One region of the Marinobacterium sp. MBR-111 genome, then DNA from elsewhere that is predicted to be linked to it. Evidence: predicted binding sites of a transcription regulator. Region 1 holds the regulator's gene; each other region holds the start of a gene.
What was found. The regulator FNR, encoded in region 1, switches genes on or off when oxygen is low (the NO sensors DNR and NnrR bind a similar motif). The targets are predictions, from matches to a motif close to TTGATNTANATCAA.
Positions count from the first base shown of each region.

Region 2: the regulator FNR is predicted to act here: its motif matches at 1,605-1,618, upstream of ABIE61_RS09285 (cytochrome-c peroxidase).
Region 3: the regulator FNR is predicted to act here: its motif matches at 1,535-1,548, upstream of ABIE61_RS03595 (histone deacetylase family protein).
Region 4: the regulator FNR is predicted to act here: its motif matches at 2,137-2,150, upstream of ABIE61_RS05975 (bifunctional enoyl-CoA hydratase/phosphate acetyltransferase).

Region 1 covers NZ_JBEPQA010000001.1:203,285-206,820, reverse strand. The annotation lists gene ABIE61_RS00960 (sulfite exporter TauE/SafE family protein) at 1-488, shown strand, start outside; gene hemN (oxygen-independent coproporphyrinogen III oxidase) at 558-1,949, shown strand; gene fnr (fumarate/nitrate reduction transcriptional regulator Fnr) at 2,056-2,832, shown strand; gene ABIE61_RS00945 (adenine phosphoribosyltransferase) at 3,063-3,536, shown strand, end outside.
Region 2 covers NZ_JBEPQA010000010.1:84,599-88,134, reverse strand. The annotation lists gene gdhA (NADP-specific glutamate dehydrogenase) at 1-1,339, opposite strand, end outside; gene ABIE61_RS09285 (cytochrome-c peroxidase) at 1,679-2,677, shown strand; gene ABIE61_RS09280 (disulfide bond formation protein B) at 2,786-3,307, shown strand; gene ABIE61_RS09275 (hypothetical protein) at 3,372-3,536, shown strand, end outside.
Region 3 covers NZ_JBEPQA010000003.1:198,603-202,138, reverse strand. The annotation lists gene ABIE61_RS03600 (response regulator) at 1-1,325, opposite strand, end outside; gene ABIE61_RS03595 (histone deacetylase family protein) at 1,654-2,586, shown strand; gene ABIE61_RS03590 (IS4 family transposase) at 2,723-3,536, shown strand, end outside.
Region 4 covers NZ_JBEPQA010000006.1:52,606-56,141, forward strand. The annotation lists gene ABIE61_RS05970 (acetate/propionate family kinase) at 1-1,061, opposite strand, end outside; gene ABIE61_RS05975 (bifunctional enoyl-CoA hydratase/phosphate acetyltransferase) at 1,066-2,037, opposite strand; gene ABIE61_RS05980 (histidine triad nucleotide-binding protein) at 2,190-2,561, opposite strand; gene ABIE61_RS05985 (SpoVR family protein) at 2,613-3,536, opposite strand, start outside.

The DNA.
Region 1 (3,536 bases):
TGATCGGTCAGCTGGGCCAGCTGTTTACTCAAACGGCTGAGCTTACATTGATTCTGCGTAGCGTTGCTGCGCTCATCATGGTTGTGATGGGTTTATACATTGCCGGCTGGTGGCAGGGCGCGGCCTATCTGGAACGAGCCGGAGGTGTTGTTTGGCGCCGGTTACAGCCTTTCACCCACACCCTGCTACCCGCCGACACCCTGCCCAAGGCGCTGCTTCTGGGCGCACTCTGGGGTTGGTTGCCGTGCGGTCTGGTCTATACGACTCTGCTCTGGGCCGGTACGGTGAGCAACAACAGCCTCACCAGTGCGAGCCTGATGCTGGTATTCGGTGCAGGTACTTTACCTGCTCTGCTCACATCGGCGCTCCTGGCACGCCAATTGAAACAGTTATTGCAACGCAGTGGCGTAAGACAGGGGGCGGGGCTTTTGGTAATTCTGTTTGGTCTGGCAACCCTGCCGTGGACCGGCCTGTTGCACCCACATTGATATCCATCAACAACCGCCCGGTCACTCTTCCCTATAATGCCCGACCGGCCAACAAATAGAGGTACTGAGGTGAACAACCAGACAACCATCAGTTGGGATATGGACTTGATCAAGCGTTATGACCTGTCCGGCCCCCGCTATACCTCGTACCCGACTGCGATCCAGTTCGATTCCGGCCTGAGCCCCGAGAAGTTGATCGAAACCGGGCGCTCCACAAGTGATCATCATGCACCCTTGTCACTGTATGTGCATATCCCTTTTTGTGCTCACGTTTGCTACTACTGCGCCTGTAACAAGGTGATCACCCGCAACCGCAAGAAAGCTCAGCCCTACCTTGATACTGTTTATAGTGAAATGGCAAAGCTGTCACAGTGGTACCGTGGAGACCGGCAGGTAAATCAGCTGCATTGGGGTGGTGGTACCCCGACGTTTATCAGCGATGATCAAATGCGTGAGCTGATGCAGGCACTGCGCAGCAATTTCAATTTGCGTGATGACGACAAGGGCGACTATTCAATTGAGATTGACCCGCGTGAAGCCAGTGACCAGACTCTGGAGGTTTTGCGCGAGATCGGCTTCAACCGTATCAGCCTTGGTGTACAGGATGTGGATGCACGGGTACAGGAAGCGGTCAATCGCGTCCAACCCACCGAGATGACCGCGCGCGTACTGCAACGCTCGCGTGAACTGGGATTCAAATCGATCAACATGGACCTGATCTACGGCCTGCCGCATCAAAGCGAAGAAAGCTTTGCCGATACCCTCGACACCGTCATTGCCATGAGCCCTGACCGCCTGTCAGTGTTCAACTATGCGCACCTGCCGGATCGATTCCGCTCACAGAAACACATTCGTGCTGAAGACTTGCCCAGCCCCGAGACCAAGCTCAACATACTGCAAAACAGTATCAATCGCCTGCTTGAGGCCGGTTACGTTTATATAGGCATGGACCATTTCGCCAAGCCCGATGATGAACTGGCCCTCGCCCAGGCGGAAGGCAAGCTTCATCGCAACTTTCAAGGTTACACCACCCATTCCGATTGTGACCTGGTTGCCATGGGCGTATCAGCCATCAGTCAGATTGGCGATGTCTATTATCAGAACGAGCATGATATTGCCGCCTACAGTCAGGCCGTTGCTCAGCAGCAACATGCCGTCAAGCGCGGTGTAACACTGAGCCGTGATGATCATATTCGCCGCTCGGTCATTACTGAGTTGATCTGTCAATTTGAACTGGATGTTGCGGCCGTCGAGCAGCGCTTTGATATTCAGTTTGGCGATTATTTCAATGCCGAGCAGGCTGAACTGCAGCAGTTCAGTACTGATGGCTTGATCGAGTTGTCATCCAGTCGCATTCGCGTGACTGCAGCAGGCCGCCTGCTGATAAGACGCATCTGTATGGCGTTCGATGCCTATATACCGAAACATGAAGCCACACGGAGTTTCTCGCGTATCATCTAAAGTCGAGGCCCGTTAACCGGGCCCGGCGCTTCACCCTCTGGGGTAAATGTTACATAATGCGGGAAAGCACTCGCAGCGTGACGAACCCAACAATAAGGATGACCCCATGGCCGACTGGAAATCTCAAGGAAAGCTTCACAGCCTGCAACAGGTCCATTGCAAGACCTGCAGCCTGAGCTCACTCTGTCTTCCGGTATCGCTTGACCTGACCGAGATCGACCGACTCGATGATATTATCGAGAAAAGCCGCCCGCTCAAGAAAGGTGAACACCTGTTCCATCAGGGTGAACCCTTCAGCTCCGTGTATGCCCTTCGGGCCGGCACAATCAAGAGCTACACGCTCACCAATGAGGGTGAAGAGCAGATCACCGGCTTTTATTTCCCGGGCGAACTGGTCGGCCTGAGTGGATTTGATGCCGAAACCTATCCCATGTCAGCCAAGGTACTGGAAACCACGACCGTCTGTGAGATCCCCTTTGAACGTCTGGATGAGCTTTCAGGCCAACTGCCCGAACTGCGCCGTCAGATGCTGCGCAGCATGAGCAAGGAACTGCGAGATGATCAGCAAATGATGCTGTTGCTGTCGAAGAAAAATGCAGAACAACGCGTGGCAACCTTTCTTCTCAAATTGTCTCAGCGCTTCAAGGCACGCGGGTACTCTGCATCCAACTTCCGTCTGTCGATGTCACGTAACGAGATCGGCAACTATCTGGGCCTGGCCGTGGAAACCGTCAGCCGCATTTTTACGCGCTTTCAAAAGATGGACCTGATGCAAGTGGACGGCAAGGAAGTGGAGCTGACCAACCTGGACGAAATGTATCGTTTGTCTGGCGAGGCACGCCAAGGTGAATGCTCCCAGCATCAGGAAAACCAGACCAGCTGACACCATGACGGGGAAGCTGCCAACATTATCAAGCCCATCCATGCGGTTGGCGGTTTATAACCGGGGACAGTATCTCGCCAATAAAAAAGGCATGGCTTCTTTCGAAGCCATGCCTCAAGTTGCACAATGAAGTAGCCATCTCAATGTGTAACCCAACGAAGCCATTACACCCTTAATCCGCCCTCGCAGCATTGAGTTATGTCAATTGAGCGCCTAACCGGGAGATATTTATGTCCTACGATGAGTTTTATGTGAAGTCTGTCATCCGTTCACTGCAGGACTGGCCCGAACCCGGTGTAACCTTTCGCGATGTAACTCCCATTTTCAAAGACCCCAAAGCGATGCGTATGGTGTCGGATGCATTCATCCAGCGTTATATCGACAGCGACATTACGCATATTGCCTGTATTGACGCCCGTGGCTTCCTGTTTGGCGCTATCCTGGCGCACCAGCTTAACCTGCCGCTGGTGCTGGTGCGCAAAAAAGGCAAGCTGCCGGGCGAAACCATTCATCAGGAATATACGCTGGAGTACGGTACCGCCGCAGTTGAAATGCAGATTGACTCGGTTGAGTCCGGTGATCGCGTACTTCTGTTCGATGACCTGATTGCTACCGGCGGCACCATTTTGGCCGCCTGCACCCTGATCAAGAAACTTGGCGCGGAGGTTATCGAGGCCGCCGCCCTGATCGATCTGCCGGATCTG
Region 2 (3,536 bases), on a different contig from region 1:
GCTCCAGCATGGCATCCGCCACCCGGCGGAAACCGGCAATATTGGCACCCAGTACCAAATTATGTGGCTGGTCAAATGCCTTGGCCGTTTCACTGCAGCGCTGGTAGATACCAGCCATGATCTGTTGCAGGCGTTCATCGACCTGCTCGAAGGTCCACTGTTGCATGCTGGCATTCTGTGCCATTTCCAACTGACTGGTAGCAACGCCGCCTGCGTTGGCCGCCTTACCCGGGCCATAGTGAATACGCTCGGCGATAAACACTTCCACCGCCTCAGGCGTTGAAGGCATGTTGGCACCTTCACTAATGCAGCGCACGCCATTACCGATGAGTGCGCGCGCATCCGCTTCGGTCAACTCGTTCTGAGTTGCGCATGGGAAGGCAGCATCGGCCGTATAGCGCCATACGACATGGCCATCTTCAGGGTAGGCCTCAACCGGGGTAAACTCCGCTTTCGGATGTTCTTCCAGATATTCGGCCAGCGAGCCACGACGCTCTTCCTTGATCTGTTTGAGGGTTTCCAAATTGATACCGTGACAGTCATACAGCGTACCGGTAGAGTCAGAACATGTAACCGGACGGGCGCCAAGGTGATACAGTTTCTCGATGGTGTAGATCGCCACGTTGCCGGCACCGGACACCAGACAGGTTTTGCCCGCCAGCGAGTCGGCATGGGCCTGCAACATGTTCTGGGCGAAGTAGACACAGCCGTAACCCGTGGCTTCCTTGCGTACCAGTGAACCGCCCCACAGTAACCCCTTGCCGGTCAAAACTCCTTCATAACGGCCAGTCAAGCGCTTGTATTGCCCGAACAGGTAGCCGATCTCACGCGCACCCACACCAATATCACCCGCCGGCACGTCAGTCGTCGGGCCGATGTGACGGTACAGCTCGTTCATGAAAGATTGACAGAAGCGCATGATCTCCTGATCGGAGCGCCCTTTGGGATTGAAGTTGGCACCGCCCTTGCCACCACCAATTGCCAAGCCGGTCAGGGCGTTTTTGAATATCTGTTCAAAACCGAGAAATTTGATGATGCCGGCGTTTACGGAAGGGTGAAATCGTAGACCGCCCTTATACGGGCCCAGAGCCGAATTGAATTCGATGCGGTAGCCCTTGTTGACCTGCACCTTGCCCTTGTCATCAACCCAGGGAATGCGGAACATGATCTGGCGTTCTGGTTCTACCATGCGCTCAATGATACCGCTGTCCCGGTAGCGCGCTTCTGACTCCAGCAAGGGTTCCAGCGACTCAAGCACCTCTTCAACAGCCTGATAAAACTCTGCCTGGGCGGGGCTGGAAGCCATCAGCTGCGTGATGGTGTTATGGATGTAGGACATCAATGTACCTCTGATGAATGGATTAAAGCTTCACGGGCAACACCAGAGTCGATGAAAGAATGACAACTGGCAGAAACACCCCAGTTGAACAGGCAGAACCGGGACACCCGCCGGAAAAAAGCTTGGTATTATACAGCACCACACTGGTGCAACAAAAGCACTAATGTGGTGCCTTGCACTATATTTGTGCAACATGCTGTTGCGATAAACATCTACACTCATTTTTTGGTCAGGCACTTCAACCCAGAGAAGCCCGGCGCATTACTTGATCCCAGTCAACGCGACCGAAGATTAACAAGGCCATGATGGAACTCAAGCCCACTGAAAGAGGCACAAGCCATGACACTTACACGTCTGTTGAAACATTCACTGTTGGCACTTGCCATCGGCACTGTGAGCCACTCGGCCATTGCCAATGAGCCGATCCAGCCAATCGAACCGCTCAAGAACGTGAACCTGGCCCTGGCCGAACTGGGCAAGAAACTCTACTTCGACCCACGCCTGTCCAAGTCAGGTTTCATCTCCTGCAACTCCTGCCACAACCTGAGCATGGGCGGCACCGACAATATCAAGACGTCCATCGGACATGGCTGGGCACAGGGTCCGATCAACTCGCCCACTGTTCTTAACTCCAGCCTCAACGTGGCACAGTTCTGGGACGGTCGTGCGGCTGACCTGAAGGAGCAAGCCGGTGGTCCGATCGCCAACCCGGCCGAAATGGGTTTCACTCACGTGCTGGCCGTCGATGTCATTCAAAGCATTCCAGGCTATGTACGTGAATTCCGCCTGGTATTCGGTGATGAAGAGGTGAATATCGACAAGATCACCGATGCCATTGCCGAGTTCGAAAATACGCTGGTGACACCAAACGCCCGTTTTGACCAGTGGTTGCTGGGCGATCAGGATGCCATCACCCCGTTTGAGCGTGAAGGCTACGAGCTGTTCAAAACCAGCGGCTGTGTCGCCTGTCACAACGGCCCAGCAGTCGGCGGCAACTCGTTCCAGAAAATGGGCCTGATTGAGCCCTACCAAACCAACAACCCTGTTGAAGGCCGCGCGGCGGTTACCGGCAAGGATGCGGATCGCTTTACCTTCAAGGTACCGACCCTGCGCAACGTGGAGCTGACCTATCCGTACTTCCACGACGGTGAGGCGGCCACCCTGACCGAAGCCACCGACATCATGGGTCGCCTGCAGCTGGGCCGTAAATTCACCGATGAAGAAAACGCCAAGATAGTGGCCTTCATGAAAACTCTGACCGGTGACCAGCCCCAGTTCCTGATGCCGATTCTGCCACCATCGGTGGATGCGACTCCGAAACCTCAACCGTTTGATTGAAACATCCCGACAGAGGCTCTCTCAGAGCCTCTGTCGCTTGCTTCAAGTTTCCTGCCCCGTTACTCTCCTGCAACACCTTTTCTCTGAACGTTATCGTGAGCACCTCAGATGAGCACACCAGCTGTTGAGTCATTTCTGAATCATGTATTCAGGCCCGGCATTTACTGGTCAATTCTATTGGTCGGCAGCCTATCGGCTGAGGGCGTGGCACTATATTTCCAGTATGGGCTGGACTACGGCCCCTGCGTGCTCTGCATCCATATCCGCCTCTGGGTTGCGGCTCTTGTTCTGGTTGCAATAACAGGCCTTTTGGCACAGCGTTGCACTCATCTGCAAAAGGTCTGTCACCTTCTGACTGCCGCTATTGCGCTGGGCTTTACCGAACGCAGCTGGCGCTTATTGGCCATTGAGCGCAACTGGATTGAGGGCAGCTGCAGTTTTGACTCTGGACTGCCTGACTGGTTTGCACCGGACCATTGGTGGCCCTGGATGTTCGAGATCTGGGAGTCCTGCGGCTATACACCGGAAATGCTGGGCGGTCTGACCATGGCCGAGCTGCTGGCCGGTGCAGGTTTGGTGTTTGTACCACTGGCATTCATCGGCCTTATCCGCAGCCTACTGCAACGCTGATTGACATGTTTCTGCAACGAACGTCAGGTTCAATGATCCCATGACATATTCGGAGGATCAAAGCATGAGCACCATTCACCTGACAGCACAGCTGAAACAGCTACTAAACCGCGGCTACTCAATCGATGATGTCCGCAACCTGGTGACCGTTCCGCATGAAGTACTGGAACAGGCTATCCACGAGCACCACTTGCAGGAACACAGCCGACGTCATGACCGACTGCTGCAG
Region 3 (3,536 bases), on a different contig from region 1:
TAGTGTTTGACCCCAAGCCGATTGACCTTGTCGCTCATCTCCGGGTCTCGACGAACCTGACGAGGCGCCTCTCTGGCCGAATCGTGCTCTGGTTCCGGTTCCAGCACAGGTACCGGATCGCCCGACAGGGTCAGACGCTCGCGTTCAAGCTGCAAAGGCTGACTGAGAGCAGAATTTCGGCGCTGAGCCTCCTCACTCAACCGCCGAGCCTCTTCCTGATCGCCCATATCCTCGCTTGCCTGAGCCCGCAACAGGGCTGTTCTGACCTTCAGCGCAGGATCCTTGGAAAAGTTGTATTCGGCATTGTTCAGAATGGAGTCCATATCATTGCGCAGCTCGATCTGGCGCCGCGAATCTGCACTTTTCATTTCGAGCCGCCTGATGTTCGCCAACCGCAGGTAGGGCTCCGGTGAGCGGTAGCAGCTACGCCGACCCAGCACGATCGATTTTCGGTAAGCACCTTCGGCCAGTTCAAGCACACGAGTCTGGGTCGCAACCCGCCCCAGCTCCATCTGCCGAGGAATACCCAGCGGAGCCTTGGCGGTCGCAACTTTAAGTGTCTCTCGCGCCTGCTCCAGATCACCGTTCTTTTCATGCACTTGAGCGCGCAAATCATATGCCGCGATCAGCAGCGGATAACTCTCGATCAAACTGTCGAGTAGATCTCCTGCTTCACTCAGCCTCTGCATTCCGATTAATGCCTGCGCCATGCACAGCCCCGTATCTTTGTCGGGGTCTTGCCAGAAAATCGGTTCAAGCACCTCATAGGCTTCGTCCGCTCGACCCAGCTGAGTCAAGAGGTTGGCTTTGATACGACGTGCATAGTCAATGTTGGGATCATGCCGAGGGATGTCATCGCAGGCCAGGACAGCACCCTCAAGGTCGCCCACCTCAATCGACTGCTCTACCGGCTTCAGCACCTGTTTGCGCAGCACCAGCTGGTCGAGCCGACTCTTGAGCTCATCAATGGAAAAAGGGCGTGTCAGCAGGTCATCAGGCCGACTGTCGATGGCGTGAAGCACCACCTCCTGTGAGGCATCACTGGTCATGAAGATCCAGCCAGCTGTAGGACGGATATAACCGAGAAAGCGAGCTTCCTCAAGCAGCTGCATACCCGTCACGGCGTCACTGCTGTTATGACCAAGCAGGATAATATCGAATTGTTCCTCCTCGATCAGCTGCAACACTTTTTCGTTCACGGTGGTTGCTTTCAGGTTTCTGACACCAAGCTCACGCAGCATGTAATAGATCGTAGAGCGCAGGTTACCGCTGCTGTCGATCAGCAAAACATTCTTGTCAGAGTAATCTACCTTGCGTGAAGCCACCGTGGCCTATCCACCCTATGCCAAACACTGTGTACCGACACACAAGGGCCGGTAATCAGCAGTGAGTATACAGGGCATGGACACACGCAAGAAGTATTCACGCAATGAGGAGGGGGATAAAAAAACACCGAGCGTTGGGTGAGAACACTCGGTGCAGAAGACAGTTCTATGCTGTGTGGACACTATAAAGAACCTGATGACGGTACGGCATGACATCGATCAATAGTTGGGTTAACCGCATGATAAAGACCGTCTTAAGACCAAGGCCTAAGCCTCTCGGGACGCCTTTTCCTCTAGAATGTTGACAGTAGAGGAGTATGCTAAAGCCATGACAACAGCATTTATCACCCACAAGGACTGCATGCTGCACAATATGGGGCCGGAACACCCGGAGAGCCCCGTGCGGCTGGTTGCCATTAACAAGGTACTGCAACGCACCGGGTTGCTGGATCAGCTGGATCAGCTGACCGCTGTTGAGGTAACTGAAGAGCAGGTATTACTCGCACACCATCACCTGCACCAGAAGCGGCTGGAAATGAAAGTGCCGGACTCGGGCGTGGTCTATACCGATGACGATACGGCCCTGTGTCCAGATTCTCTGAAGGCGGCAAGTCTGGCTGCCGGTGGCGTCATTCTTGCGACCAATCGCGTCCTGAGCGGCAAGGCGGAAAACGCATTTTGTGCGGTCCGCCCGCCGGGCCATCATGCCGAATACAACCTGGCGATGGGCTTCTGCTTCTATAACAACATTGCCATCGGCGCTGCCCACGCACTGCAGCAAGCAGGCATAGAACGAGTGGCCATTCTCGATTTCGACGTACATCACTGCAACGGTACTGTCGATATTTTCAAAGACCGCCCGGAAGTGCTGGTCTGTTCGACGTTCCAGCACCCCTACTACCCGGAGCGCTATCACGAAATCGATCGAGCCAACATCATCAACTGCCCAATACCGGCTCACAGCGACCCAAGTCTGTTTCATGATGCCATTGAAAAGTGCTGGCTGCCGGCACTTGAGGCGCACAAGCCTGACATGATCTTTATCTCGGCAGGCTTTGATGCCCACAAGGAAGATCCGATGGCCGACCTGAATCTGGATGAAGAGGATTACCGCTGGGTCACACAGAAAATCAAGGCATTTGCAGACCGACACTGTCAGGGTCGGATCGTGTCTGTCCTTGAGGGCGGATATAACCCGGTTCCACTGGCCTTCAGTGTACAGGCACACCTGGAAGTACTGGCCGGATTTTCAGAAGCCTGACGCGACACTCGCACAAACGAAAAAGGCTGCCGATGGGCCACTGCTGTCCCATAAATGGCAGCAAATGAGAAAGCCTGAATCCAAGTGAGTAAAATGAGAGTGCGACCAAACACTCTACTCACAAAGGATTCAGGCTTTGTCTCATCATAACACCGCGTTTCATCAGTTGCTCCAGCCTTTGTCCAGACACGATTTTGAGCGAACGGCTCGTGAGCATCATGTGGGGCAAAAGCTCCGTTCAGCTTCACGCTGGGATCAGTTCATTGGCATTGCGATGTCCCAGATTTCTGGCCGACAAAGTCTTCGCGACATCGAGTCTAGCCTCGCCAGTCAGCGGCATAAACTCTACCACCTCGGAGCCAAGCCGATTGCTCGCTCAACCCTCGCCCGCCTCAATGAGCAGCAGCCTGCCGAGCTCTATGAGGCCATCTTTTATAAGCTTTTGCAGCGCTGTTCTGTGCGTTCAAATGCGCATAAATTTCGCTTCAAGAATCCACTTTATTCACTCGATGCCAGCACCATCGATCTGTCATTGAATATTTTCCCCTGGGCAAAAATCCATCAGTCAAAAGCCGGTGTAAAGCTGCATACCGGCCTGAACAACGCCAGCTTAATTCCCGAGTTCGTTGCGCTCAGTGATGGCCGGGAAGGCGATTTGATTCAGGGGCGCCGGTTCACCTTCCCGGCAGGTAGTATCGTGGCTTTTGATAAGGGCTATGTTGATTACCGCTGGTATGGAGAGCTGACAAAACAAAAGGTTAGCTTTGTCACGCGACTGAGACCCAAAGCTGTTTATCAGGTGCAGAAATCGAATCCAGTACCTGCCAAGACGTCGGTTGAGTACGATCAAGTGATTGAGCTGAGCAGTCAGCACGCGCAAAAACAGCGCGCACCCACGCTTCGATTGGTGGGGTATAACTGCCCGGAAAGCGGTAAACACTTCCGCTTTA
Region 4 (3,536 bases), on a different contig from region 1:
TTGTCAATCTCTATGCCAAGCCAGCGGCAGCGCTCCAGCACGCGCGCGCGCACATCCGCATCGTTCTCGCCGACACCACCCGAGAACACCACCTGTTCCACCCCTTCCAGTGCGGCACCCAGGCGGCCCATCTCCAGCGCGACACGGTAGCAAAACATGTCGATTGCTTCCTCGGCGCGAGGATCATTGGCCTGATGCAGCTCCTTCATGTCCGAGCTGATGGTGGAAACGCCCAGCCAGCCGCTTTCCTTGTAGATCAGCTTTTCCAGTGCATCCACATCCATGTTCTCTTCCCGCATCAGATAGAGCAGCACGCCAGGGTCAAGATTGCCGGTGCGACTACCCATGGGCAGGCCTTCGACGGCGGTGAAGCCCATGCTGGATGCGATGGAGCGTCCATCTCGAATGGCACACATGCTGGCGCCTGCGCCCAGGTGACAGGCCACTGTTTTCAAATTGCCAGCTCCGCCAAGGCTGAGCTGGCGCTGGATATACTCGTAGGACAAGCCATGGAAGCCATAGCGGTGCACGCCTTTCTCGATGAGGTGGCGCGGCAAGGCATATAGCCGCTCCAGCCGGGGCTGTGCCGCATGGAACATGGTGTCGAAACAGGCGACAACGGGTAGTTGTGGTGCCAGTGCACGGCAGGCTTCAACCAGCTTCAGGTTATAAGGTTGATGCAGCGGGGCCAGCGGGATAAAGCTTCTCAATTGCTCCAGCACAGCATCGTCCAGTCGCATCGGTGTGTTGAACAGGTCACCACCATGTACGACTCGGTGACCGGTCGCAATCAAACGTGACTCCGGCAGGTGCGCTTCGACCCATTGCAGCACTTCACGCAAGGCGAACTGATGACGCTCGTCCAGTGCCACTGACTGGCACTCCAGCTGATGCGAGTCCAGTACCCGGTTGTTTTCATCACGCACCTTGAACAGGGTGGTGTCACCCAGCAGGTTTTCCACTTTCAGGTGAAACAGGCAGTGAAGTTCGCTCGCACGCAGGGCATATAGGCCACACTTGAGACTGGAGGAGCCACCATTAACGGTCAGAATGGTATCCATGCTTTCAGCCCCCCTTGCGTGGATGCTTGACCATGTAGGAAGCCAGTGCACAGGACGCCAGGCGGCCCAGAGTACCTTCGGCACGGCTGGTCAGAATAATGGGTACCTTGGCCCCTACGGCCAGGCCGGCTGACTTGGCATCGGCCAGGTAGATCAGCTGCTTGGCGATCATGTTGGCGGCCTCAAGGTCAGGCGCCAGCAGGATATCGGCGTCACCAGAGACCGGTGAGTTGATATGTTTGTCGATGGCGGCCTGCAGTGAAATAGCATTATCGAAAGCCAGCGGGCCGTCCAGAATGCCGCCAGTGATCTGTCCGCGATCTGCCATTTTGCACAGGGCGGCAGCGTCGATGGTACTCTGCATGGTCGGCTTCACCTTTTCAACCGCGGCAAGAATCGCGACCTTGGGCGACTCATTACCCAATGACTGACAGAAGTCGATGGCGTTCTGAACGATATCCCGTTTTACCAACAGATCAGGCACCACGTTGATGGCGGCATCGGTGATCACCAGTGGTTTGTGGTAGTTGGGCACGTCAAACACGAATACATGGCTCAGGCGCCGCTCTGTACGGATGCCCTTGGTTTTATGAACCACGGCACTGAGCAGTTCAGAGGTGCCGAGGCTCCCTTTCATCAGCGCGACGGCCTTGGCTTCGCGAATCAGTGTACAGGCGCATTCGGCCGCCATGTGGCTGTGTTCGGTGCTGATGATTTTGTAGGGTGACAGGTCGATGCCTTCAATTTCGGCTGCGGCTCGAATCTTGTGTTCCGGGCCGACCAGCAGAGGCTCAATCAAACCCTGTTCAGCCGCTTCGATGGCACCCAAAAGGCTGTTGTGATCGACCGGATGGACCACGGCGGTGCGGATAGGGCCGGACTTGCGTGCCTGCTCAATAAAGAACTCCAGCTGGTTGTGCATCGGCGGTGTCTCGGTTGAAATCGTGGTGTTGGGGGCGTCAGCTGATATCGACATGGGGGTATCCTTCCTGAGAATGCTGATGACTAGGGTATAGTCCTATAATGAACCCATTATGACGCAGTGCAACATAAAGCGGACAGGCTCGCGGCAAAATTGATCCGAGGCAAGATCCAGGGCAGCCGAGCATGTGGCTCGGCCACCATGCCTCAGTTGTTAACCGGGGTTTTCAGAGTGTCTTGATACGGAGGCCAGCCCATCGGCTTGCCACCGAGGAGGTGCAGATGAATGTGGTAGACCGTTTGGCCACCGTGGGTGTTGCAGTTGAATACGGTGCGGTAGCCATCCTGATCAAAGCCCTGTCGCTGAGCAATTTTGCTGGCGGCCTGAATCATATGCCCCACTACCTCGCGGTCGTCGTCGGCAATGTCATTCAATGTTGCGATATGCTTGCGCGGAATAATCAGGCAGTGAAAGGGTGCCTGTGGGTTGATGTCGCGAAAGGCGATGACCTGGTCATCTTCGTACACCCGCTCAGCCGGGATTTCACCTTCCAGAATTTTGCAGAACAGACAATCCATAACCTTCTCTCGACTCATTTGATTCGTGTCGAAGCAGTATAGCGAGCGCAGTCAGATTGCCTCAACCTTTTGCTCCCGTGGTGGGCAGGCATACTGCTTGGCAACGGTACCGTCCGGCAGTACGGATTCAAGCTGTACATCGAATCCCCACAGGCGGTGCACATGTCGCAACACCTCTTCCGTGGACTGGCCCAGTGGCTGGCTGTTGTGCATGTAGTGGCGCAGGGTGAGGGAACGATCACCGCGAACATTCACGTTCCATACCTGAATGTTGGGCTCGCGATTGCCGAGGTTGTACTGGGCCGACAGAGCCTCGCGCAACTGGCGGTAGCCGCGTTCGTTGTGAATGGCATCGACCCTCAGTACCGGACGATTGCTGTCATCCATGATCGAAAACAGTTTCAGCTCCCGCATCAACCGGGGTGATAGATACTGCAGGATGAAGCTTTCATCCTTGAAATTGCGCATGGCGTGGTCAAGCGTTACTTTCCAGTCGCTGCCTGCAATATCGGGGAACCACTCCCGGTCCTCATCGGTCGGGTTTTCACAGATGCGGCGAATGTCCTGCATCATGTTGTAACCCAGCGTATAGGGGTTGATGCCACTGAAGTAGGGGCTGTCGAACGGGGGTTGATAGACCACGCTGGAATGGGAGTGGAGAAACTCCATCATGAAACCGTCGGTGACCAGCCCCTCGTCATACAGCTGATGCAGCAACGTATAGTGCCAGAAGCAGGCCCAGCCTTCATTCATCACCTGAGTCTGTTTCTGGGGATAAAAATACTGTGCAACCTTGCGCACGATGCGGACGATCTCCCGCTGCCAGGGCTCAAGCAGGGGGGCGTTCTTCTCGATGAAGTACAGAATGTTCTCTTCCGGATCTGCCGGAAAGCGAGGGTGTTTGCGATCATCACTGTCCGCTTTGCGGGGTACGGTGGTGTTCCACAGATCGTTCAGATGACGCTGTATGTATTC